4 regions of the Cyanobium sp. WKJ7-Wakatipu genome follow, and region 1 is predicted to be linked to each of the others. Evidence: predicted binding sites of a transcription regulator. Region 1 holds the regulator's gene; each other region holds the start of a gene.
The links. Region 1 encodes NtcA, which controls nitrogen genes in cyanobacteria. Its sites were predicted from a motif close to GTANCNNNNGNTAC; they were not measured.

Region 1 (7,169 bases):
CAGCGGCCAGTAGCAGGTTGAGTCGCCGCGAAACCGGCTCCAGGGCTGTGAGGTCGCCCTCGATCGTGGTGCTGGCCAGCACTTCACCTGCTTTAACTACAGGGCGGTTGGGGCGTAGGTCAGGGAAGGCAAGCACCTGGCGCTCGCCCCTCAGCACGTTGGCGGCCGAGAGAATGCTCACCACCCAGCTGCCGGGTTTGGCGAGCAGGCCTTCCAGCTTGCTGATGTCATTTTTGGGTACCAGCAGGATCTGGCGATCGGGGGGCTGGCCGGGCAGCACCCGCCTGAAGGCGTTGAGATTGGCCTGCTGCAGCAAGGCGGTGATCACCTCCTTGGCCTGCTCGGGGCGCTCAAGGGTCACCTTGGCGCTGGCCAGGGTCTGACCGCTGCTGAGCACCACGTCGCCGCGGCGCAGGGCAATCAGGTTGCCCTCCAGGTCTTTAAGTTCTTGGGCACCGGCGCTGATCCGGCGGCGCACCTGGGCTAGTTCCGCTTCGGTGCGGCGGATTTCCGCATCCCGCCCCTTCACCTCCTGGCTGAGACGGCTGCGCTCCAGCTCCAACTGGTTGCGCTGGGCTAGAAGTGGCGCCAGCTCTTGGCGCAATTTGCTGGCGCGGGCTTGGGCCTGCTCAAAGCGCGTCTGAGCCTCGCGTTTGCCCTCTTCGGCCCGTGCCACCTCCAGGCGGCTGCTGGCTAGTTGGCTGTTGCTGCGGCTCAGTTGGCTGCGGCTGGTTTGCAGCCGTTGCTCCAGTCGATCGAGTTCAAACAGGCCCGTGCGCAGCCGCTCGCTTACCAGCAGCATCAGGCCGAGGGAGATAGCACTGATCAGGCTGCCCGTGAGCACCGTGATCAACACGGCGGTGCGGCGGGGCCGCATCCCCAACAGGCTCAAGCGCGCCTTGCCCACCAGGCTGCCGAGTCGGTCGCCCAGGGTGGAGAGCACTCCCCCCAGGGCGAGCAGAGCGAGGATCAGCAGCCAGCCCGTCACATACGTCCCCGGAGGGCCCCAGTATCCCTGGCCTTCAGCTGAAGCGCTTAGCTAGGGCGATTGGATCAAACACAGTGATTTTCTTGCGGTCGATCTGAACCAGCCCGTCGTTGCGCAGGTCGCCCAGCAGGCGAGTGATTGTGACGCGGGTGGAGCCAATAGCTTCGGCAATCGCCTGGTGGGAGAGGCGCAGATCAATCGTGATCCCTTCCGAGCTGGGCACGCCGAAATCGCGGCACAGCACCAGCAGGAAGCTCGCCAGCCGCGAGCTCATGTCGCGGTGGGTGAGGGTTTCGATCATCGTTTCGGTCTGCAGTATTCGCGAAGACAGGCCCTGCAGCAGCAGCAAGCCCACGCTGGCGTCTTGCTCGATCGCCCGGCGCACGGAGGTGGCTGGTGCGGTCACCATCTCGACCCTGGTGAAGGCCACAGCGTGATAGAAGCGATCGGAGCGCTGGCCGGTAAGCAGCGAGAGCACACCAAACAGGCTGTTCTCACGCAACAGGGCCACGGTGATCTCCTCGCCGGATTCATATACCCGCGACAGCCGGACCGCTCCGCGCCGCAGCAGATAGACCCGCTCGGCTGGATCGCCGGGAAAAAAAATCGTCTTGCCCCGTTCGATCGTCTCGACACTGCTGCCGGCCAGGCCCCGGATCACTTCCAACAGGGTGGGGTTGCCCTGGCCGGCGCTGCCCATGCCTGCCACCACGCCAGGGGCACCCGTCGATGGGGTGTTGGCGGTACGGCTAAATCCGTGGGTAGCGCCAACCATCAAGGTCTTGGCAAGTGCCGGGACCCTAAGGATCACCCGGGGGGCGGCTTGTAGCAATACACACGGTTTGAGACGACACCGCCGGCGCCCCCTGCGCACCAGTACGTATGTTTCCGCTAGGGATGGTGTCGTTTGCTTGTGGAGCGGCCCGATCCCGCTACATTCAGCTCCGCGAGGCCATGGGCTGCTCGCGGCGCCCCAGGTCTGTTTTTCGATTTTCAAGGTTCTTATTCAGGTTGTTCATGACCGCGAGCTTGCCCGTCTCAGGCCTCACCTCCTCCTCTGGAGCTGGTTTTCCGGCGGTCCAGCACCAACCTCAGCGCTCTGGCCATCGCCCTTTGGCTGTGGCGTCTGGCGCGTCCGCCCCTTCTGCTGCGCCGGCATTGCGGCTGGTGGCCCAGTCGGAGGGCTTACTGCAAATCCATACAGCGCCTTTCCGCGGCAGTTACGGTGCCGTGCTCAGCCAGGCCCTACGTAGTGCCGGCTTGGGCAGCCGGGTGTTGGTTACTCAGTTCCTTAAGGGCGGCGTAGATCAGGGCCTCGGCAGCAGCGTCTGGCTGTGTGGGCGACTGCAATGGCTGCGGCCCGGTGTGCTCGGCTGTCTGTCAGAGCCAGCTGCCCACCAGGGGCTCGAGCTGTTGGAGGCGGTGCGCCAGGTGTGGGCCTTCAGCCGCGAGCAGCTGCTCAGTGGTGCGGTGGATCTGATGGTGCTAGACGAGCTGGGCTTGGCTGTGGAGCTGGGCTACATCGAGCAGGCTGAAGTGCTGGCAACCTTGGAGCGCCGACCAGCCCATCTAGATGTCATTTTGACAGGGCCAGCCATGACTCCTGAGTTGATGGCCATGGCTGATCAGGTCACCCAGTTGCGCCGAGGCCTCTGATGCTGAAGAACGATCGCTGGATCAACGAGCAAGCTGCGGTAGGAATGTTGCAGCCGTTTCAGTCGAGCCTGGTGCGCCATCTCGATCCCGCTACGGCGGGCTCCCCGGTGCTCAGCTACGGCTGTTCTTCCTATGGCTACGACTTGCGGTTGTCGGCCAAGGAATTTTTGATCTTTCGGCATGTGCCTGGCACCGTGATGAACCCCAAGCGGTTCAACCCGGCGAACCTGGAGCCGGCGCCGCTGCACAGCGACGAAGACGGTGAGTACTTCATCCTGCCGGCCCATTCCTATGGCCTAGGGGTGGCACTGGAGAAGATGAAGGTGCCATCAAATATCACGGTGATCTGCCTGGGCAAGAGCACATACGCCCGGCTAGGCATCATTGTGAACACCACCCCGGCTGAGGCCAGCTGGGAGGGACACCTCACCCTGGAGTTCAGCAATTCTTCCGGCGCAGATTGCCGCATTTATGCCAATGAGGGAATTTGTCAGCTGCTCTTTTTTGAGGGCGATCCCTGCGAGACCACCTATCAAGATCGGGCTGGTAAATATCAGCATCAGCCCGAACGCGTCACTCTGGCAAGAATCTAGTTTCCCCTAAAAGCCCTATGGGGGGAGCCTGGAGTCGCACCGAGAGGTGCGCCAGGTGGTTCGCCTTATGGGGCGAGCCTGGCTTTATGTAAGCGGCTCTTTTCATACCAGTCAGCAAATTGGGGTGTCCAAGCCTGCAGGTGGGGCCACATCAACTCACAGAGCTCACGGATCTCCTGCTGGGCATCGAGCTTCGCCCGCAGGTCAAGGAAGTGCAGAAATGCCCGCAAGGTGAAGCTCACCACGAAGTGCTGGCGGTAGTCGAAGGGCAGGATGCCGCGGGCGTGCTCCTCGGCGAAGCCAGCCGCCAAAAGGTCGCGGTAGCGAGCTGCCGCAGCCCTGCAGAGCTCTAGATCTATGTAGCGCTGCTCTTCGGTGTAGGCGTATTTTTTGCCTTGCCGGTCGCTATAGCTACCTATGGGCCGTAGATAGAACACCTCCTCCAGTTCCAGTTCATCATTGGCGGCCTTGCAGATGCGATCGCCGGTGTAGCGCATGGATTGCACGTCAAAGCTCACCCCCACCCGGTGTGTACGCGCCTGCTGCATCACTGAGTGGGGAAACCAGCCAACGTTGAGCACGATTTGGGCGTGTTCTAAGGGGCCGTAGTGACCGCGCTCGCCGGCGAGAAGTCGTTTGATGCAGATCTCCCCTGCTTTGCTCTCCTCGGGCCAGTTGGCGGAGTCTGCCGCCACAAAGCCCTCGCTGTAGTCCTGATGCATTCCCGCATAAACGCACTGCTGGGGGTTAGGCGTAGCGGCGATCAGGTCAACGCGGAAACGGGAATCCATGGCGGGCGTCAACCGTGACTGCGGGGTCCGGCCATCGTGGCAGTAGCTGGCTCCGCTGCCGCAACTTCGCCAGCGGGTTGGCTCAGGTTGCTGACGGCACCCACTCCGGCTAGGGCCGGCAGGGGTTCGCCGGCGATCAGGGCGCTGCTGAGAGCGCGCAATTCGTTGAGGCTGCGGGCGCCAATCGAGCGGCCCACCGCTTCACCGGCAGCATTGAACAGCTCTAGTTGGGGAATGCCGTTGACGTCGTAGCGCTCCAGCTCCGGCTGCCAGCGGGGATTGTCAACGTTGAGCAGCACCACATCGAGTTGGCCGCGGTGTTGGGCTTCGATCGTTTCCATTGCCGGAGCCATGGTGCGGCAGGCGTCGCACCAGTCGGCGTAGAACTCCACCAGCGTTGGCTTGCCATTGCGCAAGGCCACGGGTAGATCCAGGGATTGGCGCGCCAAGCGCTCCAGGGGAGCCTCCGGATTCAGTCCGCCCCGGAACCACAGCAGGCCCGCTGCCAGTAGGGCCGCCAGCACGACTAGCAGCAGCCGTTCGCTTGGCCCCAGGCCGGAATTCGGGGTGGAGTTGGTCATGACTGCACTTTGCCAGTGCTTGCTAGCGTTTTGCAGAGGTAAGCGTGCTTTTCCCGCGAACCGGATCCTCGTGAAACGGCGCCTAACCCTGCACTTTCCCCGCGAAGCGGTGCATCAGCCGATCACCTATCGGCTGGCGGTGGATTTCGATATCGCCGCCAAGATCCTGCGCGCCCAGATTTCCCCCAACCAGAGCGGCACCATGGTGGTGGAGCTCTCAGGAGACATCGACGAACTAACGGCGGCGGAAGCCTGGCTAGAAAGTCAGGGACTAGGCCTCAACCGGGCGCCTGGTCAGATAGACGTAGACCACGGTCTCTGTGTTGACTGCGGCCTCTGCTCGAGCGTTTGCCCCAGCGGTGCCCTCAGCTTGACCCAGCCGGCTTGGCAGCTGCAATTCGATGCGCAACGCTGCTTGGTGTGCGAACAGTGCATTCCGAGTTGCCCTCTGGATGCGATTTCCCTGGTGCTGGCTCCCCCGTGATGGCGATGTTGCGTCTGCTGTTGCTGCCCTTGCGGGCGCCGATGCTGCTGGTGCTGGTAGTGATATCCGTTTACGAGGGCTTGCAGTGGAGCCAGCCGCTCGAGGGTGCGGCAGCGTCGGGGATGGGGCAGTTATCCAGCTTGTTCTGGTCGCTTGACTGTCTCCACGCCTTGCTGGTGGTGGTGGTGTGCACCATGCCCGACCTGCTGCTGCAGCGGATTTCCAATTTGATGGCCGCCAGTCGGGTGATGAGCCTGGTGATCAGCCTGTTGATCGTCACGGTGGGTGGCCTCTATCTGCTCCACCTCAAAGTGCTCACAAATGTGCTGATCCTGGGCACCACTGTGTTGTTGGCACGCCTCGATCTAGCTCGGATTCGGGTGGCACCCCCGCCGGTGCTCCTGGCAGGGGTGCTGGGTGTGCTCGTTTTGTCAGGGGCATGGGTGGGCCGCTGGCTGGCAAGCGGTGGCTAGCAGCTAGCCAGCGGCCTCTCTTGAAAGTTCCAAAAGTTGCCGAGCACTTTTTTGACGTACAGCCGGGTTTCCGGGTAGGGGATGGCCTCTATCCATAGCTCCGGTTCCTGTTGCAGTTGGGGTGTCACCCAGCCAGCGGTGGCACCGGTGCCGGCGTTGTAGCTGGCAGCCATCAGCACGGGGTTGCCCTGCCACTGGCCCAGCAGTTGCTTTAGGTAGAGCGCGCCTAACTGGGCATTGCGGGCTGGGTCGGTGAGGTCATCGGCTGCCAGGGGCGTGCCGGCTAGTTCGGCGGCGGTGGCCGGCATCAGTTGCAGCAAGCCGATGGCACCGGCGCCGGAGCTCACCCCGGGGCTGAAGCGCGATTCCTGTTTTGCTACGGCTGCCAGCAGGGTTGCCGGTACCCCGGCGGTTGAGCCAGCCTCCTCGAGCTCCGCCACGAAGCTGGCGGTTTGCAGGTCGAGCTCAAGCTGTTGGGCCAGGGCGCAGTTTGCATTCACCGGTAGGCGCAGGCTGGCTTGCTCGAGTTGGCCGAGTCCTATCCAGTGGTCTCCCACGGCCCGGCGTAGCCGGCCTTCCGTAATCAGCTCCTGGGGACTAGTGGGGGGGGAACTCCGCTCCGTGCGCCAGTGCTCCCAGGCTTCCAGGGGTTGGCCCAGGCGCCAGAGCCGGTCGATCTGCCAGTCGCCGCTGCCCAGGGGGTGCCATTGGGGTTGTACGAGGGCCGGACTGCTGCGGGGATCGAGGTTGAGATCGCCGCGGCCTAGGCGCACCGCCGCCCGCCAGCCGTAGTAGCCGCCGGGATGCTGTTTGATCAGATCACTCCAGGTGCGTTGTGCTTTGGCGGTGGCGCCTTGCTGCTTCTGGCTGAAACCCAGCCAGAAGCGCTGGCGTCCCACCAGCCCCACCGGCAATTCGCGACCGATCGGCGCACTCAGCAGCGTTGTGGCCGTTGCCCATTGGCGCTTGAGCAGGGCCTGGCGGGCTTGCTGCCACTGCAGTTCCCAGCTGGCTGGATCGTTGGGCCAGCGCTGCAGCACCGCCAGCGTCGCGGCGATGTCGCCACTCTCCATCGCCCGCCGCGCCTGCACCGGGGCCGTGTCTTGCAGGGCAGAGGGCAGCCCCTTCAAGGCCTGGAGAGCCCTGGGCCCGGGCTGTTCGCTGAGCAGGGCTGCGGCCTCGCTGGCCTGGCTGGAGCGCGGCGCGGATTTGGCCAGTTGCAGCAGCAGACTTTCGGCCTGGGCCTGCTGTTGGCTGCCGCCACGGAGCAGGGCCCGGCTGAGGGCTAGCTGGGTTGCTGGGCTCGGTGGACTGCCCTTGAGGCAGCTCAGGGCAGCGGCCGAGTCGCCTAGCTGGGCCAGGCCCCTGGCCAATTGGTCCCGCTGGCTGGGGGTAGCTGCTGCGGGCGTGCTCTGGCAGGCCTGGCGCAAGCGTGGCCCTGCACCGGGCCAGCGCACACCGTGACGGGCCAGGTGCAGGGCTGCCTGGAGGCGATCTGCGTCGCTCGGGCCCGCCTCCACGGCGGCTGCTAGGGCCGCGGGATGGGCGGCGAAGCGGCTGCGTAGTTTCTGCCGTAGCTGGGGCTGCTGCCGGCCCAGGGCAT
Region 2 (7,169 bases), on a different contig from region 1:
CACCAGCGATCCCAGTACCGGTTGGCCCGCCATGCCGTGTTCTGCAGCGAGGCTGGCGCCGCTGATTTCCAGGGGATCCACCAGCTCCCAGCGGCGACCTTCGGGGCCGCGGCGACAAACCTGCAGCCGTGAACGCCAGCAGCCCTGGCCCAGGGTTTCGCCGGCGGCGCTGCGGCCCAGCCGTACGACGTCCATGCCCAGCCAGCTGGCCCCCGCCGCCAGCTCCACCGTGAGGTTCTGCTCCAGCAGCCCGCCGGCAAACAGCACCAGCTCCTGGGGCAGCCATTCCAGGTCGCTGCCGGCTTCGAGGCTGAAGTGCAAACTCTGGCGGGCCCACTGGCCCTGCGGCACCAAACGGGACCGCCCCACCGTGCCATACACCTTCTGGGCCGCCACGCTGGTGAGCAGGGCTTGGCTACCTGGGGCGAGGTGGGCCCGCAGGGTGAGTTGGTCGCCCCCCACCAGGCCGCCGGCGGTGTGCAGGAGGGGCAATTCGCAGCGGCCGTCTGCCTGGGGGTAGGCCCGTTGCAATTTCAGAGGGGATGTAGCCCAGCCCTGATGCACCGTGACCGGCGGCTCTCCCAGACTGCCCTGCCGGGCCGTGAACTCCAGCTCAGCGGCGCCGTGCCAGCGGCCTGCCGCAATGGTGTTGGGATGATTCACCAGGCATGCTGTTTAGAGACCATGGTGCACCCGGCGATGGCCAGCTCCGAGCCTGCTGACGGGCCTTTGGTGCTGCGTGAGCGCGGGCTGGCCGCCAGCCCGGGGGCCGTTCCTGCCTTGGTGCTTGCCCTTTCGGCGGCGGAGCGCGCCCAGCTGCGGGGGTTGCGTTGCACAGCCTGTGGCAGGCAGGTGCTGCTGCAGCTGCCCCGGGGGGCAGCCCTGGAACCCGGTGAGTGGCTGGCCGCCACGGCTGCCGAACCGCTGGTGCAGGTGCGGGCGGCGGCGGAGGAGCTGATCCAGGTGCGCAGCGCCGATCCCCTGGCCCTGCTCCAGGCCGCATATCACCTTGGCAATCGCCACGTGGCCATGGAGATCAGGGCTGGTGAATTGCGCCTGCTCGCCGATTCCGTGCTGGCCCACCTGCTGGAGCATCGCGGTCTGCAGGTGGGCCAGCTGCAGGCTCCCTTTCAGCCCGAGTCCGGTGCCTACGGCCCCATCCACGGCCACAGCCACGCCCACAGCAGTAGCCATGACCACTAGCCGGTTGCGCTTGTTTCAGCTGATTAGCCCAGCGCTGCCGGTGGGGGCCTTCAGTTATTCGGAGGGCTTGGAGGTGCTGGTGCAGCGCGGGCTTTTGCTGGACGGGGCTGGGGCGAGGTCCTGGCTGGAGGCTGAGTTGCAGCGCGGCACCTTGGTGCTGGAGGCTGCCAGTTTGCCCGGTTTGCTGCTGGCTGAAGCAGCCGAATTGCGCGAGCGCGATAGCTGGTTGCTGGCCCTGCGGGAGGCGGCCGAGGTGCGCGCCCAGCAGCGCCAGATGGGCGCATCGCTGCTTGGGCTACTAGCCGACCTCGGCTTCAATCCGCCCGCCTTGAACCTGGCTTGGCCGGCAGCTTTTGCCCTGGCGGGCCGCGCCTTGGAGGTTGGCGCCACCGAGCTGGTGGAGGCCTACTTGTATGGCTGGGTGGCAAACCAGCTCAGTGCGGCGTTGCGGCTGGTGCCTCTTGGACCCACCGAGGCCCAGCGCCTGCAGCTGGGTTTGGCGCCTTTGATTGCCCAGCGGGCCCTAGAACTGGCGGCTACCGATCCCGATCAGCTCTGGAGCGGTGGCGTGGGTGCGGGTCTGGCCCAGTTGCGCCACGCCGAGCTGTACTCCAGGCTGTTTCGCAGCTGAGCGGATCGGATGAGCAAGCTGCGGGTGGGCGTGGCCGGGCCGGTGGGCTCGGGCAAAACCGCCCTGGTGGAGGCCCTCTGCCGGCGGCTGCGCGATCGCCTGCAGCTGGCGGTTGTCACCAACGACATCTACACCCAGGAGGATGCCCAGTTCCTCACCCGAGCTGGGGCCCTTGAGCCCGAGCGCATCCGCGGCGTCGAAACCGGTGGCTGCCCCCACACCGCCATCCGCGAGGACTGTTCGATCAACCGGGCGGCGGTGGCCGAGCTGGAGGCGGCCTTCCCCGATCTGGATCTGGTGCTGGTGGAGAGCGGCGGCGACAACCTGGCCGCCAGCTTCAGCCCCGAGCTCGTGGACCTCTGCATTTATGTGATCGATGTGGCCGCCGGCGACAAAATTCCTCGCAAGGGCGGCCCGGGGATCACCCGCTCCGATCTGCTGGTGATCAACAAGATCGACCTGGCTCCCATGGTGGGAGCCAGCCTCGAGGTGATGGCAGCCGACACCGAACGCATGCGCCCTGGGCGCCCTTGGTGCTTCACCAACATCCGCAGCGGCGAAGGACTAGAGGCGGTGGAAAAGTTTTTGTGGGCCCAGCTGCCCTGATTAGCTTTCTTTTGCGAGATCCGTAGCAACCACTACAAAGCGAAAGTGTGACTACTGGATACCTTCCACTGACCGCTAAATAGCAGCGGGACATTCAGCGGTTTCCCGTAGGAGTTTTTATGAAGTCTTCCCTGATGAGCAAAACCACCATGCGTTATGTCGCTGGTGCTACGGCGATGGCAGCGAGCCTTTCGCTGGTGGCCTGCGGCGGCGGCGGCGAAAAAGCCTCTGGCGATTTCGACGGTGAAGTGAAGGTGGGGATTCTGCATTCCCGCTCCGGCACCATGGCCATCTCCGAAAACACGGTGGCTGAAGCCGAGTTGATGGCGATCGAGGAGATCAACGCCAAGGGCGGGATCACCATCGATGGCAAGAAGCTGAAGATTGTTCCCGTCGAAGAGGATGGTGCCTCTGATTGGCCCACCTTCGCCGAGAAAGCCAAAAAACTGATCGATCAGGATCAGGTGGCTGTGGTGTTTGGTGGCTGGACCTCAGCTAGCCGCAAGGCGATGCTGCCGGTGTTCGAGGCCAAGGATCACTTCCTCTTCTATCCGATCCAGTACGAAGGTCAGGAGTGCTCCAAGAACATCTTCTACAGCGGTGCTACACCCAATCAGCAGGCTGAGCCGGCTGTCTCCTGGCTGCTCAAGAACAAGGGCAAGGACTTCTTCCTAGTGGGCTCCGATTACGTGTATCCGCGCACCGCGAACACGATCATGAAGGAGCAGCTCAAGGTTGAGGGCGGCAATCTGGTGGGTGAGGACTACCTGCCGCTTGGCAACACCGAGGTGGCTCCGATCATTGCCAAGATCAAGCAGGCCCTGCCCAAGGGTGGCGTGATCGTCAACACTCTGAACGGTGACAGCAACGTCGCCTTCTTCAAGCAGATGAAGGCTGCTGGCATCACCCCTGCCAATGGCTACTCGATTATGAGCTTCTCAATTGCTGAGGAGGAGGTTGCGGCAATTGGCCCCGAGTATCTGGAAGGCACCTATGCGGCTTGGAACTTCTTCCAGAGTCTCGACACCCCGGCTTCCAAGAAGTTCACTACTGATTTCAAGGCCAAGTATGGCGAGAATCGGGTCACCAACGACCCGGCTGAATCCGCCTACAACATGGTCTACCTCTGGGCCGCTGGAGCGGAGAAGGCCAATAGCGTTGACGACAACGCAGTGCGCAAGGCGCTAATCGGTGTGACTTTTGATGCCCCCCAGGGCAAGATCGAGGTGCAGCCCAATCACCACACCACCGAGCTGGTGATGATTGGTGAGGTCCAAAAGGATGGCATGTTCAAGATCATCGAGAACAAGGGTGTGCTCAAGCCGATTGCCTGGAACCAGTTTGTACCCGAAACCAAGGGTTATACCTGCGATTGGACCCAGGATCGTCCTGATGCTGGCAAGTTCAAGATGTGAGCCTTCGGCTTTCCTATTGACTTCAGATCGGGGGGAGCTTAGCTCCCCCTTTTCACTTCGTTTTTATTTTTCTTTCCCTTGCCGAGCCCTGTTGGGCGCCATGGATCTTCTTTACGACACACTCTTCAATGGCTTAGCCATCGGTTCGGTGCTGGTGCTGGCCGCCCTTGGCCTGGCCGTAGTCTTTGGCTTGATGGGGGTCATCAACATGGCCCACGGCGAGTTGATGATGCTCGGGGCTTACACCACCTTCGTGGTGCAAAACCTATTTAAAAATGGCCCTCTGGAGGGTCTTTTCCCTATCTACATTTTGGTGGCGATACCGCTTGCTTTTTTAGTGAGTGGTTTAGCTGGCTTGCTGCTAGAAAAAACCGTGATTCGGCGCCTATATGGCAGGCCGTTGGAAACTCTTTTGGCAACCTGGGGGGTAAGCCTGATTTTGCAGCAATTTGTGCGCTCGGTGAGCAGTGCCTTTGTTGTGGGGCTTGTGGTGGCCGTGGCTCTGGGGCTGGTAGCACCACTGCTGTGGCCCAGCTCCTGGGCTCAACGGCGCTGGACCCCATTGCTTGCAGTGGCTAGCTGGGTAATTTCTGGCCTAATTGGCATCATTTTGGCTGCCGGCCTAGGTGGCGTTCGGGTGCTGGATCAGCCCTGGTTTAGCGCTCGCAACCTAGACGTCACTGCTCCGCTTTGGTTGCGTGGTTCGGTTGAACTTGGCGGTGTCAATATGCCAACGGCACGCCTGTTCATTGTTGCTCTTACGGCGATTGCCCTGGTGGCGGTGCATTGGTTTCTGCAGAAGAGCATCTGGGGGATTCGCATCCGGGCCGTTACCCAAAATCGTTCGATGAGCGACTGCCTGGGGATTCCCACCGAAACCGTCGATGCGCTCACCTTTTTGGTGGGATCGGGCCTTGCTGGAGTGGCTGGAGTGGCCGTGACTTTGCTTGGCTCGGTGGGCCCAAACCTCGGCGGCAACTACATCGTTGACTGCTTCATGGTGGTGGTGTTGGGTGGTGTTGGCAAACTTCTCGGCACGGTTGTAGCGGCCCTGGGTATTGGAGTTCTCACCTATGTGATCGGCTCTGGCTCCCTACTGCTGCTCTGGCCAGCCATGCCAGCCGGCCTCAATGAGCTGATCACATTTTTTGCCACCACTTCGATGGCAAAGGTGCTCGTGTTTGCTCTGATCGTCCTGTTCCTGCAGTTCAGGCCCGCTGGCCTGTTCCCGCAGAAGGGACGGCTGGTGGAGGCCTGAGCCATGGCGAAATTGCGCACCTGGTTGCCGTGGCTGCTGCTTGTGGCAGCAGCGTTGATCTTGCCGGCGATCTTGCCGCCGTTCCGGCTCAACCTCCTGGGTCGGTTTTTGTCCCTGGGAATCGCAGCCCTGGGTATAGACCTGATCTGGGGTTTTACTGGCATGCTGAGCCTGGGTCAGGGCATCTTCTTTGCCCTAGGTGGCTATGCCATTGGCATGCATTTGCAGCTTTTATCTCTGGCGCCTGGGGAGTTGCCTGAATTTTTCGGGCTTTATGGAGTTAAGCAGCTCCCTGTTTTTTGGCAGCCATTTCAGTCTTTTGTGTTTACGGGCTTGTGTATTTGGGTGTTGCCTGCCTTGGTGGCAGGTGTGCTTGGTTATTTAGTTTTTCGCAACCGCATCAAGGGGGTCTACTTTTCGATTCTTACCCAGGCGGCTCTGCTGGTCTTTTTCAACTTTTTTAATGGCCAGCAAAAGCTGATTAATGGCACCAATGGCCTCAAAACTGATACCGCCCGGATCTTTGGGGAGCTGGTGGGCAGTGATGCCATGCAGCGCAACCTTTTCTGGCTCACTGTGGTGTTGGTGATGGCTGCGTGGTTGCTCTGCCGCTGGCTCACCCGTGGTCGCTTTGGCGATGCCTTGATCGCCATCCGCGATGACGAGCCGCGCTTGCGCTTCACCGGCTACAACCCCACGGCTTACAAAACCCTGGTGTTTGCAATTGCCGGTGCCATGGCTGGCGTGAGCGGTGCCCTCTACACCGTGCAGTCAGGCATTGTGTCGCCCCAATACATGGCCGTGCCTTTCTCTATTGAGATGGTGATCTGGGTGGCGGTGGGTGGCCGCGGCACCTTGATCGGAGCCGTGCTTGGAGCCGTTTTGATCAACTACGCCAAGAGCCTGGTGAGTGAACAACTGCCGGAAACCTGGCTGTTTATCCAGGGTGGTTTGTTCCTATTGGTGGTCACGGCGCTGCCTGATGGCTTGGTGGGTTGGTGGCGTCAGGGTGGCCCGCGCCATATCCAGGCCATGGTTGGCTGGCCAGCATTGGCGCCCACTTATCCCGGCTTGGATCTCGACCCTGCGGCGCAGGCGGAGCGCCAGGCCTTTAGGTCCGATCTGCCTCCCGGAGGTGCCCCATGAGTTCGTCTACTGCCGCCCCTTTGGTCGCCCCGTTGCTGGAGCTACGCGGTGTCAGCGTCAGCTTCGATGGTTTTTGGGCCCTCAACGATCTCAATCTCTCCCTGGCACCTGGCGAGCTGCGGGCTGTGATCGGCCCGAATGGTGCGGGTAAAACCACCTTCCTTGATGTGATCACAGGCAAGGTGCGCCCCACCAAAGGCGACGTGGTGTTTCGAGGGCGCTCGTTGCTAGGCATCGCCGAGCACCGCATCGCTCGGCTCGGGATTGGTCGCAAATTTCAGACCCCGCGCGTTTACCAAAACCTCAGCCCTCGCCGCAATCTGGAGCTGGCTGTTAAGGGCAGCCACTCACCTTTCAATCTGCTATTTGGCAGCCTCGATAGCCGTCAACGCCAGCGGGTTCAAGAGTTGCTGGCGGTGGTTGGCCTCGAGGTGCATGCCTCCCGGCGGGCTGGCAGCCTTTCCCACGGGCAGAAGCAGTGGCTTGAGATAGCCATGTTGCTGGCCCAAGACCCTTATGTGCTGCTGGTGGATGAGCCGGTGGCGGGCCTTTCCGAGGAGGAGACCGAGCGCACCGGTGCTTTGCTGCGCAGCCTTGCGGGCGACCACACCGTGCTGGTGATCGAACACGACATGGATTTCATTCGAGAGCTCGATTGCCCTGTAACCGTGCTCCATGAGGGTCACGTGCTCTGTGAGGGCACGATGGAGACGGTGCAGAGCGATCCCCGCGTGATCGAGGTTTATCTCGGTGTTGAGGACGACGTATGACTGCTTCTGCCACCATGACAACCCCACCCCAGGGCGAGGCCAGTCGCTTGCTGAGCGTGCGCGGCCTCAACGTCTATTACGGGGAGAGCCATATTCTCCGCAACGTCGATCTATCGATCGCGCCTGGTCAGATGGCCTGC
Region 3 (7,169 bases), on a different contig from region 1:
CAAGAGATCGGCGACGAATTCCTCGAACCGTTGCGATTGGCGGAGGGATTGATCAAGAGCGGAGATGCTTTGGTGTGTTTCAACTTCCGGCCCGACCGGGTGCGCCAGTTGATCCGCGCCCTGGTTTTGCCGGAATTTGACGACTTCTCCCGGCAGCGCCAAGCCCAACTGGATGTGGTCACCTTCACCCAATACGAAAGGGGCTTGCCCGTAGCGGTGGCTTTTCCGCCCGAATCTCTCGATGGCTTACTGGGCCAAGTGGTGTCAAACTCGGGGCTGCGCCAGTTCCGCACAGCTGAAACCGAAAAATATCCTCACGTCACCTATTTCATGAATGGGGGCATTGAGCAGGCCTTCCCTGGAGAAGATCGCCACCTAGTCCCCTCCCCCCGGGTGGCTACCTACGACCTATCCCCGGCAATGTCCGCCGGCGAGCTCACTGAAAGTTGTATTGCCGCAATCAAAAAGGGCATTTACTCGTTGGTAGTAATCAATTACGCCAATCCGGACATGGTGGGGCACACCGGCAAAATGAAAGCCACCACTGAAGCAATCACCACTGTCGACACCTGCGTAGGAAAGCTGATGGAAGCTACCAACCGCATGGGAGGCACGCTGCTGATCACCGCAGACCACGGCAATGCCGAAGTGATGGAGGGCCCAGATGGTCGCCCCTGGACGGCTCACACCACAAACCCCGTGCCCGTGATTTTGGTTGAGGGCGAGAAACGCAAGCTGCCCGGCCACGGCACCAATGTGTCGCTGCGTGACCATGGCGGCTTAGCCGACATCGCCCCGACCCTTCTGGAGATCTTGCACCTGCCCAAGCCCGCAACCATGAGCGGTGAATCACTGATCCTGGCAACTGGCACCGCAGCCGCATCCAGTCCCATCCCCCAGACCCTGGACGTTTAACCTGCCCCTATCCAAAGAGGCCCATGTTCACTTCAGTTTTGTCATGGGTGTGGATTGGCAGTGGCGTTCTGCTGATCATCAGCGTGCTGCTACATAGCCCCAAGGGCGATGGCATGGGCGGGCTGGCCGCTAGCGGCGGTTCGATGTTCACTAGTGCCCGTAGCGCCGAAGCCACCCTCAACCGCATCAGCTGGACCTTGCTAGCAATTTTTCTTGGCCTGGCCGTTGTGCTCAGCGCCGGCTGGCTCGGTTAGGTCTGTGACGCCAATGCCGCGACGCAATCTGCTGGTAGCCCTGGGATCAAGCCTGGGCGCCTTCTTCACTGGCGTCTCCCGCGCCGAAGCAGCTTCCAAGGCCCAGGATCCCGCCTGGCAGCTCAGCGAAGCCAGCTGGAAGAAACGTCTCAACCCGGCCGCTTACAACGTGCTGCGCCAGGAAGGGACCGAAAGGCCCTTCTCCAGCCCCTTGAATAGCGAAAAACGCCCAGGCACTTTCGTTTGTGCTGGCTGCGCCCTGCCCCTCTTTAGCTCCAAGGCCAAATACGAGAGCGGCACCGGCTGGCCCAGCTTCTGGCAACCGCTGCCCAACGGGATCGCCACCAAGGTTGACTTCAAGTTGATCGTGCCCCGCACCGAATACCACTGCCGGCGCTGCGGCGGCCATCAGGGCCACGTGTTTGACGACGGCCCTAAGCCCAGTGGCAAGCGCTACTGCAATAACGGCGCTGCCCTCAACTTCATCCCCGGTTAACCGGTGTATTCGCCGTTGTAGGCCTCTTCACCGTGGGCATTGATATCGAGGCCCTGCTGTTCCTGAATATCGTTAACACGCAGGGGCATCACCAGGCGAATCAGTATAAGAATCACATACGTGCCTACTCCAACAAAAAGGATTGTGAATCCTGCGGCCTTGAGCTGAATCCAGAGCTGACCTGGCTGGCCGACTAGCAGTCCATCGGCGCCAGCGGGATTGAGACTTTTCAACGTGAACACTCCAGTTAGCAGAGTGCCGAGCAACCCGGCCACGCCATGCACCGGCAGCACATCGAGGCTGTCATCGAGACGCCAGCGGTTCTTGAGTTGCATGGCATAGCTGCAAACCAGTGCTGCCGCAAAGCCGATCAACACGGCCGCCAGAGGGCTCACATAGCCAGCCGCTGGGGTGATCGCCACTAGGCCGGCCACGGCGCCGGTAGCCACACCCACGGCAGTGGGCTTGCCGCGCTGCCATGTTTCCAGCAGCATCCAGCCCAGGGCAGCTGCAGCGGCAGCGGTATTGGTGGTGAGGCAGGCAAGGGAGGCCAAATTGCCGGCCACCAGGCCGCTACCGCCATTGAAGCCAAACCAGCCGAACCAGAGCAGGCCCGCCCCAAACAGGATGAAGGGCACGTTGTGGGGTGGGGCGGCATAGCCCACGCCCCCACTGCGACGCCGGCCTACCACCAGGGCAGCAACGGCGGCGGCCACGCCCGAGGCCAGTTCCACCACCAGGCCACCCGCGAAGTCGATGGCACCGAGGCCGGAGCTGCCCAGGAACCCACCTGGGCCCCACACCATGTGGGCCAGGGGTAGGTAGATGAAGGTGCTCCAGAGCAGCAGAAACACCATCCAGGCGCGGAAATGCATCCGCTCCACCACCGCACCGGAAATCAGCGCCGGAGTGATGATCGCAAAGGTGACCTGGAACAGGGCAACGGCACCGTGACTGAGTTGCCCATCCCCATAGGGAGCCGACCAATTGCTGAGCCCCGCCCACTGCAACCCGCCGATGAAAGGAGCTAGGGGACCGCTGCCGGGAGAGAAGGCCAGGCTGTAGCCGAACAACACCCAGAGCACACTCACCAGGGCCATGGCGGTGAAGCTCATCACCATGGTGTTAAGCACGTTGCGGCTGCGAACAAAGCCCGCATAAAAGAGGGCCAGGGCTGGTGTCATCATCAGCACCAGGGCGGCACTCACCAGCACAAAACCATTGTTGGCACTGCGAAGGGCCAGATCGGTTGCAAACAGAAGCGGCACAGCTAACCCAAAACCAGGCGCCACCCTGAAGACCAACGGATCAGCAGCCAGTAGCAACCGCTACCAAAAGAGCCTTTAAAGGTGGCAACTGATACAGCCGGGATGGATGGGCCCGCTTGGCTGAACGGAAACGAACAAAAAAGAGGGCAGAAGGAAAACCCTTCTGCCCTCGCTGACGATGAAGGAGTGGGGCCTAGAAGGCACCCATCTCGCTGTCAATAGTCGAAGTCGCCGCCGCCCATGCCGCCACCGGCGGGAGCTGCATCTTTCTTGTCTGGCATGTCGGCCACGATGCACTCGGTGGTCAGCACCATGCCGGCGATGGAGGCGGCATTTTGCAGACCGGAGCGGGTCACCTTGGCGGGGTCGACGATACCGGCAGCCAGCATGTCGACGTACTCGCCGGTGGCTGCGTTATAGCCCTCGTTGAAGGGCTTGTTGCGCACGTTCTCAGCTACGACAGCGCCATTGACGCCAGCGTTTTGAGCAATGCGCATCAAAGGCGCGGTGAGAGCGGAGGCCACGATGTGGGCGCCGATCAGCTCCTCGCCAGAGAGGTTGGCCGCAGCCCACTCCTCGAGGGCGGGGGCTAGGTGGGCCAAGGTGGTGCCACCACCAGGAACGATGCCTTCTTCAACGGCCGCCTTGGTGGCGTTGATGGCGTCTTCCAGGCGCAGCTTCTTGTCCTTCATCTCGGTCTCGGTGGCGGCACCCACCTTGACTACGGCCACACCGCCGCTCAGCTTGGCCAGACGCTCCTGCAGCTTCTCCTTGTCATAGGAGGAGTCGGTTTCGTCCATCTGCTTGCGGATCTGCTCGCAGCGGGCCTTCACTGCCACCTCGTTGCCTTCGGCCACGATGGTGGTGGTGTCCTTGTTGATGGTGATGCGGCGGGCGGTGCCCAGCATCTCCAACTTGGCGTTCTCAAGCTTGAGACCGGCGTCCTCGGTGATCAGCTGACCGTTGGTGAGAACGGCGATGTCCTCGAGCATGGCCTTGCGGCGATCACCGAAACCAGGTGCCTTGACTGCCGCCACGTTGAGCACGCCGCGCAGGCGGTTCACAACGAGGGTGGCGAGGGCTTCCTTCTCGATGTCCTCGGCAATGATCAGCAGGGGCTTGCCGGTACGGGCGATCTGCTCAAGCACGGGAACCAGGTCCTGCACTAGGCCGATCTTCTTATCGGTGAGCAGGATGTAGGGCTCTTCGAGCACCGCTTCCATGCGCTCGGTGTCGGTGGCGAAATAGGGCGAGATGTAGCCCTTGTCGAAGCGCATGCCTTCGGTGACCTCCAGCTCGGTGGTCATCGATTTCCCTTCTTCCAGGGAGATCACACCTTCCTTGCCGACCTTGTCCATCGCATCGGCGATCATGCGACCTACCTCTTCGTCGTTGCCGGCGGAGATGGTGCCCACTTGGGCGATGGCGCTGGAATCGGAGATCGGCTTGGCGTGCTCCTTGATCTTGCCTACGAGGAAATCGGAAGCCTTATCGATGCCCTTTTTGAGGGTGATCGCATTGGCGCCCGCAGCCACGTTGCGCAGGCCTGCCTTGACCATGGCATGGGCCAAAACCGTGGCGGTGGTGGTGCCGTCGCCGGCAGCATCGTTGGTTTTGGAGGCGGCCTGACGGATCAGGGCAACACCGGTGTTCTCGATGTGGTCTTCAAGCTCAATTTCCTTGGCGATGGTGACGCCGTCGTTGATGATCTGGGGAGCACCAAACTTTTTCTCAAGCACCACGTTGCGGCCCTTGGGTCCAAGGGTGACAGCAACGGCCTCAGCCAGAATGTCGATACCTCTTTCGAGAGCTCTGCGAGCGTTCTCGTTGTAAATAATGCGCTTAGCCATGGAAGGCGATGTCCTTATGGGGTTAGGTCGGATTCAGTAATCGGCCAGTCGTCAGTTGACGATGGCGAGGATGTCCTTCTCGGATAGCAGCACAAACTCGTCGCTGCCGAGCTTGATGTCGGTACCGGCGTACTTGCTGTAAAGCACCTTGTCGCCAACGCTGACCTCAGGAGCCTGGCGGCTGCCGTCGTCGTTGCGCTTGCCGGGGCCGATCTGCACCACCTCGCCCACCTGGGGCTTTTCCTTGGCGGTGTCAGGCAGAAGGATGCCGCCGGCGGTCTTCTCCTCCGATTCGGAAACCTTGATAAAAATGCGATCTCCTAGGGGCTTAACCGTGGAGACGCTGAGAGAAACAGCAGCCATGGATGGATTGCGGGAGCAATGACATGACGCCTGAGACGCCACAGAACAGTGAACTTGAGTGGGCCTGAGGGGCGATTTAGCACTCGAGCTCAACGAGTGCCAACCTATGCCCAATCAAGTTTCAGTGCCCAGGCCCAGACCGTGCGGGTGACCGAACCACCAGGGTGAACAGATGCTGAACAGGGTCCACCGCCTGTCGCGGTGGTAAGGTTGCGCCGCTTCAGGCGGGCTGATTCCCCCTGCGCTTCCCCAAGATTTCCTTACCTATGGCAGCTGCTACCGCCACCGGCACCAAAGGCACCGTCCGGCAGGTGATTGGCCCGGTTTTAGACGTTGAATTCCCGGCCGGCAAGCTGCCCAAGATTTACAACGCGCTTCGGATTGAGGCCAAAAATTCGGCCGGTCAGCTAGTCGCTCTTACCGCTGAAGTCCAACAGTTGCTGGGCGATCACCGAGTCCGTGCTGTGGCCATGAGCACCACCGACGGCTTGGTCCGTGGCATGGAAGCTATTGATACGGGCGCCCCAATTTGCGTACCCGTGGGAGAGGCCACGCTCGGCCGCATCTTCAACGTGCTCGGCGAGCCGGTGGATGAGAAGGGTCCAGTAACCACCACCGTGACCGCTTCGATCCACCGCGCCGCCCCCCTCCTCACTGAGCTGGAGACCAAGCCCAAGGTTTTTGAGACCGGCATCAAGGTGATCGACCTGCTGGCTCCTTACCGCCAAGGGGGCAAGGTTGGCCTGTTCGGCGGCGCCGGCGTAGGCAAGACCGTGCTGATCCAAGAGCTAATCAACAACATCGCCAAGGAGCACGGCGGCGTTTCCGTGTTCGCTGGCGTTGGCGAGCGCACCCGGGAAGGTAACGACCTTTACGAGGAATTCAAGGAATCGGGTGTGATCAACCCCGACGACCTTTCTAAATCGAAGGTGGCTCTCTGCTATGGCCAGATGAACGAGCCCCCTGGTGCCCGCATGCGCGTGGGTCTCTCAGCACTCACAATGGCTGAGCACTTCCGCGACACCAACAAGCAAGACGTCTTGCTGTTCGTCGACAACATCTTCCGTTTCGTGCAGGCCGGCTCAGAAGTATCGGCCCTGCTCGGCCGCATGCCTTCAGCTGTGGGCTATCAGCCCACCCTCGGCACCGACGTGGGCATGTTGCAAGAGCGCATCACCTCCACCCTGGAAGGCTCGATTACTTCGATCCAGGCCGTCTACGTACCTGCAGACGACCTCACCGACCCGGCACCTGCCACCACCTTTGCCCACCTGGACGCCACCACCGTGCTGAGCCGGGGCCTGGCTTCCAAAGGCATCTACCCGGCCGTGGATCCTCTGGATTCCACCAGCACCATGCTTCAGCCAGCCGTGGTGGGGGATGAGCACTACCGCACCGCCCGCTCTGTGCAGAGCACCCTGCAGCGCTACAAAGAGCTCCAAGACATCATTGCGATTCTTGGTCTCGACGAACTCTCCGAGGACGACCGCCGCACGGTTGACCGGGCCCGCAAGATCGAGAAGTTTCTCTCCCAGCCTTTCTTCGTGGCCGAGATCTTCACCGGTCAAAAGGGTGAGTACGTCAAGCTGGACGACACGATCAAGGGCTTCAACATGATTCTGGCCGGCGAGCTAGACGACCTACCTGAAGCTGCCTTCTACCTGGTGGGCAACATCGACCAGGTGAGGGCCAAGGCCGCCAAGATTCTTGCCGACGCCAAGGGTTGATTCCTTCTTTTCCCTGAGGACCCCTACCCATGAGTCTCACCCTCCGCGTTCTGGCCCCTGATCAGAGCGTTTTTGATGGAACCGCCGAAGAGGTAATCCTGCCAAGCACCACTGGGCAAGTAGGAATACTGCCTGGCCACGTCACCATGCTGGCAGCCCTGGATACAGGCGTAATGCGTCTGCGCTCCGGCGGCGCTTGGTCAACGATCGCCCTGATGGGTGGTTTCGCCGAAGTCGAGGCCGACGAGGTCACCGTTTTGGTGAATGCCGCTGAGCTGGGCAGCTCAATTAATGCT
Region 4 (7,169 bases), on a different contig from region 1:
TCCTCGATGAGCGGGTGCTGAATGGTCTCAAGGAGACCTATAACTCCCTGGGTGTACCCATTGGTGCCACCGTGCAATCCATCCAGGCAATGAAGGAAACCACCGCTGCACTGGTGGGTCCTGATGCCGGTCGTGAAATGGCCGTCTATTTCGACTACATCTGCTCCGGCCTGGGCAACTGATCCCTGCCATCGGCACACCCGAGGATCATCTCCATGCGTCTGTTCAAGATCACGGCTTGCATTCCTTGCCCGGAAAAGAGCCGCTCCCAGCGTGAGCTTCAAAACACCTATTTCACCAAATGGGTGCCCTACGACAGCTGGTTCGCTGAGCAGCAGCGGATCATGAAACAGGGCGGCAAGATCCTCAAAGTAGAACTAGCCGCTGGGCGTCGCCAACAAAACGTCGGCAACTGATAGTCAGTACCTTTCGTTTCTCCCCAAGCTCGGCAGATGCCGGGCTTTTTTATTGTTTGACTCTGATTGCCAGGGGTCGACAACACCCCCCCGGGCACGGCTCAATGGGTTGACGATGGCCCCACCTCTGCCACTCCCAAATTCCAGCCTTGGCCCGCACCGCAACTCACACCCCCCACCGCGACGCAGTCAGCGGATCTCCGAAGGCTGGGGCGCTGCTGCCGTTGCCCTGGTCCCAATGGCCAGCAGAGGCCAGATTGCTTCTGGGCATGGTGGCGCTCTGGAGCGTGATCGGACTACTGGTGCTCACCTCCGCCAGTTGGTGGGTAGCTGAAAGGGAGATGGGTGACGGCGCCTTTTATCTCAAGCGCCAGTTGGTTTGGATGGCTGCCAGCTGGGGGCTGCTCTGGCTCTGCCTGCGCACCAGCCTGCGACGCTGGCTGCACCTGGCTCCGCTGGGGTTGTGGGTTGGGATCGTTCTGGTCGCAGCCACCCTGGTGATGGGCAGCACTGTCAACGGCGCCAGTCGCTGGCTGGTGCTTGGACCGGTACAGCTGCAGCCATCGGAATTGGTCAAGCCTTTTGTGGTGTTGCAGGGCGCTGCCCTTTTTGCCCACTGGAAGCGCATCGGCAACGACCAGAAACTGCTCTGGCTAGGGGCATTTGGGGCCCTGATCCTGCTGATCCTCAAGCAACCAAACCTCAGCACCGCCGCCCTATCAGGGCTGCTGCTCTGGTTGATGGCCCTGGCTGGGGGCCTTTCCCTGCCCATGCTGCTCGGCGCAGCCGGAGCGGGAGGGCTGCTTGGCAGCGCCAGCATCATGATCAACGAATACCAGCGCTTGCGAGTGGTGTCCTTCCTGGATCCCTGGCGGGATGCCCAGGGGGATGGCTACCAACTGGTGCAGAGCTTGATGGCGATCGGCTCAGGAGGCTTCCTAGGCGAGGGGTTTGGCCTTTCAACCCAGAAGCTGCAGTACCTGCCGATCCAGAGCACCGATTTCATTTTTGCGGTGTTTGCTGAGGAATTTGGCTTCGTGGGCTCGCTGGTACTGCTGCTGTTTTTGCTGCTGTTTGGCTTTGTGGGCCTGAGGGTTGCCCTCAGCTGCCGCAGCAACCAGCAGCGCCTGATCGCCATTGGCTGCACCACCTTGCTGGTGGGCCAATCCATCCTCAATATCGCCGTAGCCAGCGGTGCCATGCCCACCACCGGCCTGCCACTGCCACTGATCAGCTACGGCGGCAACTCCTTGATGGCCAGCCTGCTTATTTGCGGCCTACTGATCCGCTGCTCCCTGGAGGCAGGCGGTCTTGCCCCTAACCCCAGGCGCCGGCGCACCGCAGCTGCCCGATAGGCTGATTCCATGATCAGTTTTGGGCCCCAACTGGCCGATTGGGCCCGCAGCAGCGAGACGCTGCTGCAGCACTCCCTGGCCAGCCCCACCCCCACCACCGTTGGGGTTGTCTTTGCTGGCGGCCTGCTCACGAGCCTGGGGCCCTGCTCCCTGTCGCTTTTGCCGGTCACCCTTGCCTATCTGGCTGGTTTTGGCGGCACGCCCGGCGTTAAACCCAGCCAGGCTCCCTGGCAGCGCAGTCTCAGCTTTGCCGCCGGCATCGTGGCCTCCCTGGTGCTCCTGGGCCTGGTTAGCGGCCTACTGGGCCGGATCTACGGCCAAATCCCCGGGCTGATTCCGACGGTGGTGGCTGTGCTTGCCCTGCTGATGGGCCTAAACCTGCTGGGCCTGCTGAAGCTGCCCCTGCCCGCCGGACCCGATCCTGAAGTCTGGCGTCGCCGGGTGCCAGCCCCCCTAGCTCCTTTGGCAGCAGGGTTGGCTTTTGGATTGGCCGCAACCCCATGCACAACGCCAGTGCTGGCTGTGCTGCTGGCCTGGATGGCCCAGAACGGCAAACCACTGGTCGGCATGTTGCTGCTCACCAGCTTTGGAGCGGGTCAGGTGGTGCCGCTGCTGCTGGCCGGCACGGCAGCCGCCAGCCTGCCGGGCTTGCTGAGCCTGAGGCGTCTGGGCCAATGGGTTCCACCGATCAGCGGCGTGGTGCTGGTGACCACCGGCGCCCTCACCCTTGTGGCCAACTGGCGATGAAAGCCTTGCTGCGGCTGGTGGGCTGGATTTCCGATCTGCGGGTAGCGATCATGCTGCTGCTGGTGATTGCCGTCACCAGTGGCGTCGGCACGGCCATCCCCCAGCGGGAACCTGCCGAGCTCTACCACCGGCTCTACGACCCCCAGCCCTGGCTCGGACTGCTGAACGCTGATGGGGTGCTGGCCCTCCAGCTCGACCATGTGTATTCCAGTGGCTGGTTCCTGGGGCTGCTGGCCTGGCTGGCCCTAGCCCTGCTGCTGTGCAGCTGGCGCCGCCAGTGGCCCGCCCTGCAGGCCGCCCTGCGCTGGATCGACTACAGCACCCCCCGCCAGCTCAGCAAGCTGAGCGTGGCCGAAACTCTCAGCACCAACTCCCCCAAGGCGAGCCTCGATCAGCTGGCCGGACTGCTGCAGCGCCAGGGCTGGCAAATTCAGCGCCACGACGACCGCCTAGCCGCCCGCAAGGGGCTGCTGGGCCGGGTCGGGCCCCTGCTGGTGCACGCCGGGATGGTGGTGCTGATGCTCGGAGCCGCCTGGGGGGCACTTGGGGGGCAAAGGGCTGAGCAATACCTCGCCCCCGGCCGCAGCCTGGAGCTGATGGACAGCCGGGGCAGCAGCCAACTCACCCTCGCCCTCGACCACTTTTCAATCCAGCGCGATCCCGCCGGAAGACCTGAGCAATTCACCTCCCAGTTGCGCATCTTGGAGGGCGATGGCAGCGGCGGCAGCCTGCTGAAGCAGGCTGAGATTAGCGTTAACCATCCGCTGCGCTTCCAGGGGGTCACCCTTTATCAAGCCGACTGGGCCCTGGCCACTATCAGCCTGCAACTGGGCAAAAGCCCCCTACTGGAGCTACCGCTACAGAGCTTTCCTCAACTAGGCGAACAGATTTGGGGAATCGTGCTGCCCACCCGTCCCGATGGCAGCGAGCCGGTGCTGCTCAGCTTGGGCAGCGAACAAGGGCCTGTAGAGATCTACGGCGCCGACGGAATCTCCTTAGCCCGCCTAGCCCCAGGCGGCGCAGCTGTGGAAGTGAAAGGGCTACCGATACGGGTTGAAAGCGTGCTCCCCGCCAGTGGCATCCTGCTGAAGCGTGATCCGGGGGTTCCACTGGTTTATGCAGGATTTGCGATCGCCCTAGCCGGCGGTGGTCTCAGCTTGCTTGCTACGCGTCAGCTTTGGGCCATTGCCGAGCAGCCGGCCGGCCAAGCGGGTCAGCTGCACGTTGCGGGCCTCTGCAACCGCAATCTCACCGGCTTCGCTGCCGAGCTGCCCCAGCTGCTCTCCCAGCTCTAACAAGCCAGCCGCGTGCCATGGCTAACGCGCACCACGGTGTGAACGTTGCCGCGGGGGTGAAAGTCGGCCTCCAGCTGCATCCACTGGGGATCGGTGGCGGCAACCAGATCATCCAAAATGCGATTGGTCACCTCTTCATGGGAAATGGAGCGGTCGCGGTAGCTGTTGACGTAGAGCTTGATCGCCTTGAGCTCCACCACCCGGGGGCCGGGCTGGTAGATCAGGCGCAACACCGCAAAATCGGGGTACCCGGAAAATGGGCACTTACATGTGAACTCCGGCAGCTCGATGGAAATCTCGTAGGCACGGCCAAGCCTGGGATTATCAAAACAGATCAGCTCCGCTTCAGCGATGGCGCGCTCGCCATACATGGGCGTCTGGGTGAGGGAGGACGCGCTGGCAGAAGCGGGGCTGGAAGACATCGGAGCAAGGAAAGGGAGAGGGCCAGTGCCACTAAGTAATCTTAAGGAAAATGGCCGCAGCCAACGGCTGCCCGAGCCGGTAGCAATCGCTACGACGACCCCCGCAAAGCTCGGGCGTAATGGCTTTACTCCCTACCATCGGCAGGGATTTCCTGAGAGACTTCCTACCTAGCCCGAGCTGATCCTATGAAAAAAATTGAGGCCATCATTCGTCCCTTCAAGCTCGAGGACGTCAAGGTCGCCTTGGTCAATGCGGGGATCGTGGGCATGACCGTGAGCGAAGTGCGGGGTTTTGGCCGTCAAAAGGGCCAGGTGGAGCGCTATCGCGGCTCTGAATTCACTGTCGAATTCCTCCAGAAGCTCAAACTTGAGATCGTTGTCGATGACGACAAGGTCGACACCGTGGTTAGCGCCGTTCAAGACGCGGCCCGCACCGGCGAAATCGGCGACGGCAAGATCTTCGTGAGCACGATTGATTCGGTGGTTCGAATCCGCACCGGCGATCGGGACAGCGGCGCCATCTGAGCGCCAGCACCCCTTTTGATTTTTATTCCCTGGGAGTCAGCGTGCTGGCTACCAGGGTTTTTATTTGCTCTGGGCTGATTGGCGCAGGGCGGAATTTCGGGTCGCTTTGGGCTGATTCAACAAGCTGTTCAACAGGCTCACAAACATCCTCTGCAACATCCCCGGCAACATCACCCATTCCGACCTGCCCATCGCAATCGGAGCGCCGCAGCCAGAGCAGGTATTCGTGGTTGCCGGCAGGTCCAGTGATTGGTGATGCCACCAGGCCGCAAGCCACCAAGCCCAGACCAGAGGCCGCGGTGATCACCCCTTCGATGGCATCGCAGTGGGCAACCGGATCACGCACCACACCGCCCTTGCCCACCCGGCCCTTCCCCACCTCAAACTGGGGTTTAACCAGCAACAGCAGATCCACGGGGGCCTGGGGTTGCAGCAGCGCCAGCAGGGCAGGCAGCACCAAGGCCAGGGCAATAAACGACACATCGGCCACCGCTAGATCGGGCCAGGGGTCTTCGGGGCCGTAAAGAGCATCCGGGGTGAGGTGACGCAGGTTGGTGCGCTCCTTGAGCACTACTCGCGGATCACTGCGCAAGCTCCAGGCCGTCTGGCCGTAGCCCACATCAATTCCATAAATCCGGCAGGCCCCGTACTGAAGCAGACAATCGCTGAAGCCACCAGTGGAGATGCCACCATCAAGGCAAACGCGCCCCTGCACGTCGATGGGGAAGGCCTCAAGGGCCCTCACTAGCTTTTCGCCACCCCTTGATACATAGCGAGGAAGCTGCTGCACCAGCAGCTCGGCCTCCGGCAACACCTCGGTGCCTGGTTTATCGAGCACTTTGTCGCCGTGGCGCACCCGCCCGGCCCTAATCAACAGCTGGGCCTGCTGACGACTAGCCGCCAGGCCGCGGGCCACGAGCTCCAAATCCAGTCGTTGCTTGCGAGCCATGGCGCTCCACCTTTTGTGATCAAACCACAACGCAAACGGAACAGATTCCAAGCATCTCTGCCTCCGCACCAAAACCCGGCAGAGGATGGCGTCCAGAAGTTGATCCGGCAACGATGGCCTCCTCAATCCGGACCGCGAATGCTGCAGCCAATGTGCTGGAACTGCTCTACCCCGGCAGCTTCGTCAAACTGCGCAATCAACCCTCCGACCTGCCCCCCTTCCAGCTGATCCAATGCCGCGGCGGTCGCTGCTGGGTGCGGCAGCAGGCCTGGGGCAGCCTGGTGCAGTGGGAGGTGGAGCACCAACGCCTGACTCCCGCTGCCTAAGGAGGGCTGCCTGAGGGGTCAGCAGGGGCGCACCCATACATTGGTCTGGCAGTGAGCCAGGCGCGGCCTTGATCGAGCGTTACACCCTGTCCGAGATGGGCGCCCTGTGGAGCGAGCAGGCGAAGTTCCAAAGCTGGCTCGATGTCGAGATCGCTGCCACCGAGGCCAATTGTGAGTTAGGGCGAGTGCCTGCTGAGGCGGTTGCAACGATCAAGGCGAAGGCCAGATTTTCGGTAGAGCGGATCCTCGAGATCGAGGCCGAGGTTCGCCACGACGTGATCGCCTTCCTCACCAATGTGAATGAGCACGTGGGGGATGCGGGCCGCTACATCCACGTGGGCATGACCAGTTCAGATGTGCTCGACACAGGCCTGGCCCTGCAGATGAAAGCTTCGGTGGCCCTACTGCGCGCCGAGCTCGACCAATTGGCCGATGCACTTAGGGATCTAGCCAGCCAGCACAAGGGCACGGTGATGATCGGCCGCAGCCATGCCATCCACGGCGAGCCGATCAGCTTCGGCTTCAAGGTGGCCGGCTGGCTGGCGGAAGTGGAACGCAACCGCGAGCGCCTCGAGCGGCTCGAGCAGGTCGTGAGCGTGGGCCAGATCAGCGGCGCCATGGGCACCTACGCCAACACCGACCCCCAGGTGGAGGCGATCGCCTGCGCCAAGCTTGGCCTGGAGCCAGATACGGCAAGCACCCAGGTGATCGCCCGCGATCGCCACGCCGAATACGTGCAGACCCTGGCCCTGGTGGGCGCGGCACTGGAGCGCTTCTCCACCGAGATCCGCAACCTGCAGCGCACCGACGTGCTCGAGGTGGAGGAAAATTTCGCCAAGGGGCAGAAGGGCAGCTCGGCCATGCCCCACAAGCGCAACCCGATCCGCAGCGAGCGGATCAGTGGCCTGGCCCGAGTGCTGCGCAGCTATGTGGTGGCGGCCCTGGAAAACTGCGCCCTCTGGCACGAGCGCGACATCAGCCACAGCTCGGTGGAGCGGATGATGCTGCCCGACTGCTCCGCCACCCTGCACTTCATGCTGCGGGAGATGACCGAGGTAGTGAAGGGCCTAGGGGTCTACCCAGACAACATGGCCCGCAACATGAACGTTTATGGCGGCGTGGTGTTTAGCCAGC

Region 2: the regulator NtcA is predicted to act here: its motif matches at 2,463-2,476, upstream of urtA (urea ABC transporter substrate-binding protein).
Region 3: the regulator NtcA is predicted to act here: its motif matches at 2,984-2,997, upstream of KBY83_RS07495 (ammonium transporter).
Region 4: the regulator NtcA is predicted to act here: its motif matches at 4,315-4,328, upstream of queF (preQ(1) synthase).

The regions. Positions count from the first base shown of each region.
Region 1 is NZ_JAGQAY010000004.1:166,417-173,585, forward strand. It holds gene KBY83_RS04155 (DUF3084 domain-containing protein) at 1-988, opposite strand, end outside; gene ntcA (global nitrogen regulator NtcA) at 1,023-1,763, opposite strand; gene KBY83_RS04165 (cob(I)yrinic acid a,c-diamide adenosyltransferase) at 2,006-2,644, shown strand; gene dcd (dCTP deaminase) at 2,644-3,237, shown strand; gene thyX (FAD-dependent thymidylate synthase) at 3,303-4,028, opposite strand; gene KBY83_RS04180 (thioredoxin domain-containing protein) at 4,037-4,609, opposite strand; gene KBY83_RS04185 (NIL domain-containing protein) at 4,680-5,093, shown strand; gene KBY83_RS04190 (hypothetical protein) at 5,093-5,566, shown strand; gene KBY83_RS04195 (lytic transglycosylase domain-containing protein) at 5,563-7,169, opposite strand, start outside.
Region 2 is NZ_JAGQAY010000002.1:68,763-75,931, forward strand. It holds gene KBY83_RS01555 (urease accessory protein UreD) at 1-663, opposite strand, end outside; gene ureE (urease accessory protein UreE) at 700-1,203, shown strand; gene KBY83_RS01565 (urease accessory protein UreF) at 1,193-1,834, shown strand; gene ureG (urease accessory protein UreG) at 1,844-2,440, shown strand; gene urtA (urea ABC transporter substrate-binding protein) at 2,560-3,855, shown strand; gene KBY83_RS01580 (urea ABC transporter permease subunit UrtB) at 3,956-5,113, shown strand; gene urtC (urea ABC transporter permease subunit UrtC) at 5,117-6,259, shown strand; gene urtD (urea ABC transporter ATP-binding protein UrtD) at 6,280-7,029, shown strand; gene urtE (urea ABC transporter ATP-binding subunit UrtE) at 7,044-7,169, shown strand, end outside.
Region 3 is NZ_JAGQAY010000009.1:66,737-73,905, reverse strand. It holds gene gpmI (2,3-bisphosphoglycerate-independent phosphoglycerate mutase) at 1-915, shown strand, start outside; gene secG (preprotein translocase subunit SecG) at 939-1,169, shown strand; gene msrB (peptide-methionine (R)-S-oxide reductase MsrB) at 1,183-1,665, shown strand; gene KBY83_RS07495 (ammonium transporter) at 1,662-2,933, opposite strand; gene groL (chaperonin GroEL) at 3,149-4,783, opposite strand; gene groES (co-chaperone GroES) at 4,835-5,146, opposite strand; gene atpD (F0F1 ATP synthase subunit beta) at 5,413-6,873, shown strand; gene atpC (ATP synthase F1 subunit epsilon) at 6,903-7,169, shown strand, end outside.
Region 4 is NZ_JAGQAY010000009.1:36,607-43,775, reverse strand. It holds gene apcB (allophycocyanin subunit beta) at 1-182, shown strand, start outside; gene KBY83_RS07340 (phycobilisome linker polypeptide) at 216-416, shown strand; gene KBY83_RS07335 (FtsW/RodA/SpoVE family cell cycle protein) at 632-1,771, shown strand; gene KBY83_RS07330 (cytochrome c biogenesis protein CcdA) at 1,781-2,518, shown strand; gene KBY83_RS07325 (cytochrome c biogenesis protein ResB) at 2,515-3,813, shown strand; gene queF (preQ(1) synthase) at 3,810-4,235, opposite strand; gene KBY83_RS07315 (P-II family nitrogen regulator) at 4,422-4,760, shown strand; gene KBY83_RS07310 (TlyA family RNA methyltransferase) at 4,783-5,709, opposite strand; gene KBY83_RS07305 (hypothetical protein) at 5,823-6,035, shown strand; gene purB (adenylosuccinate lyase) at 6,104-7,169, shown strand, end outside.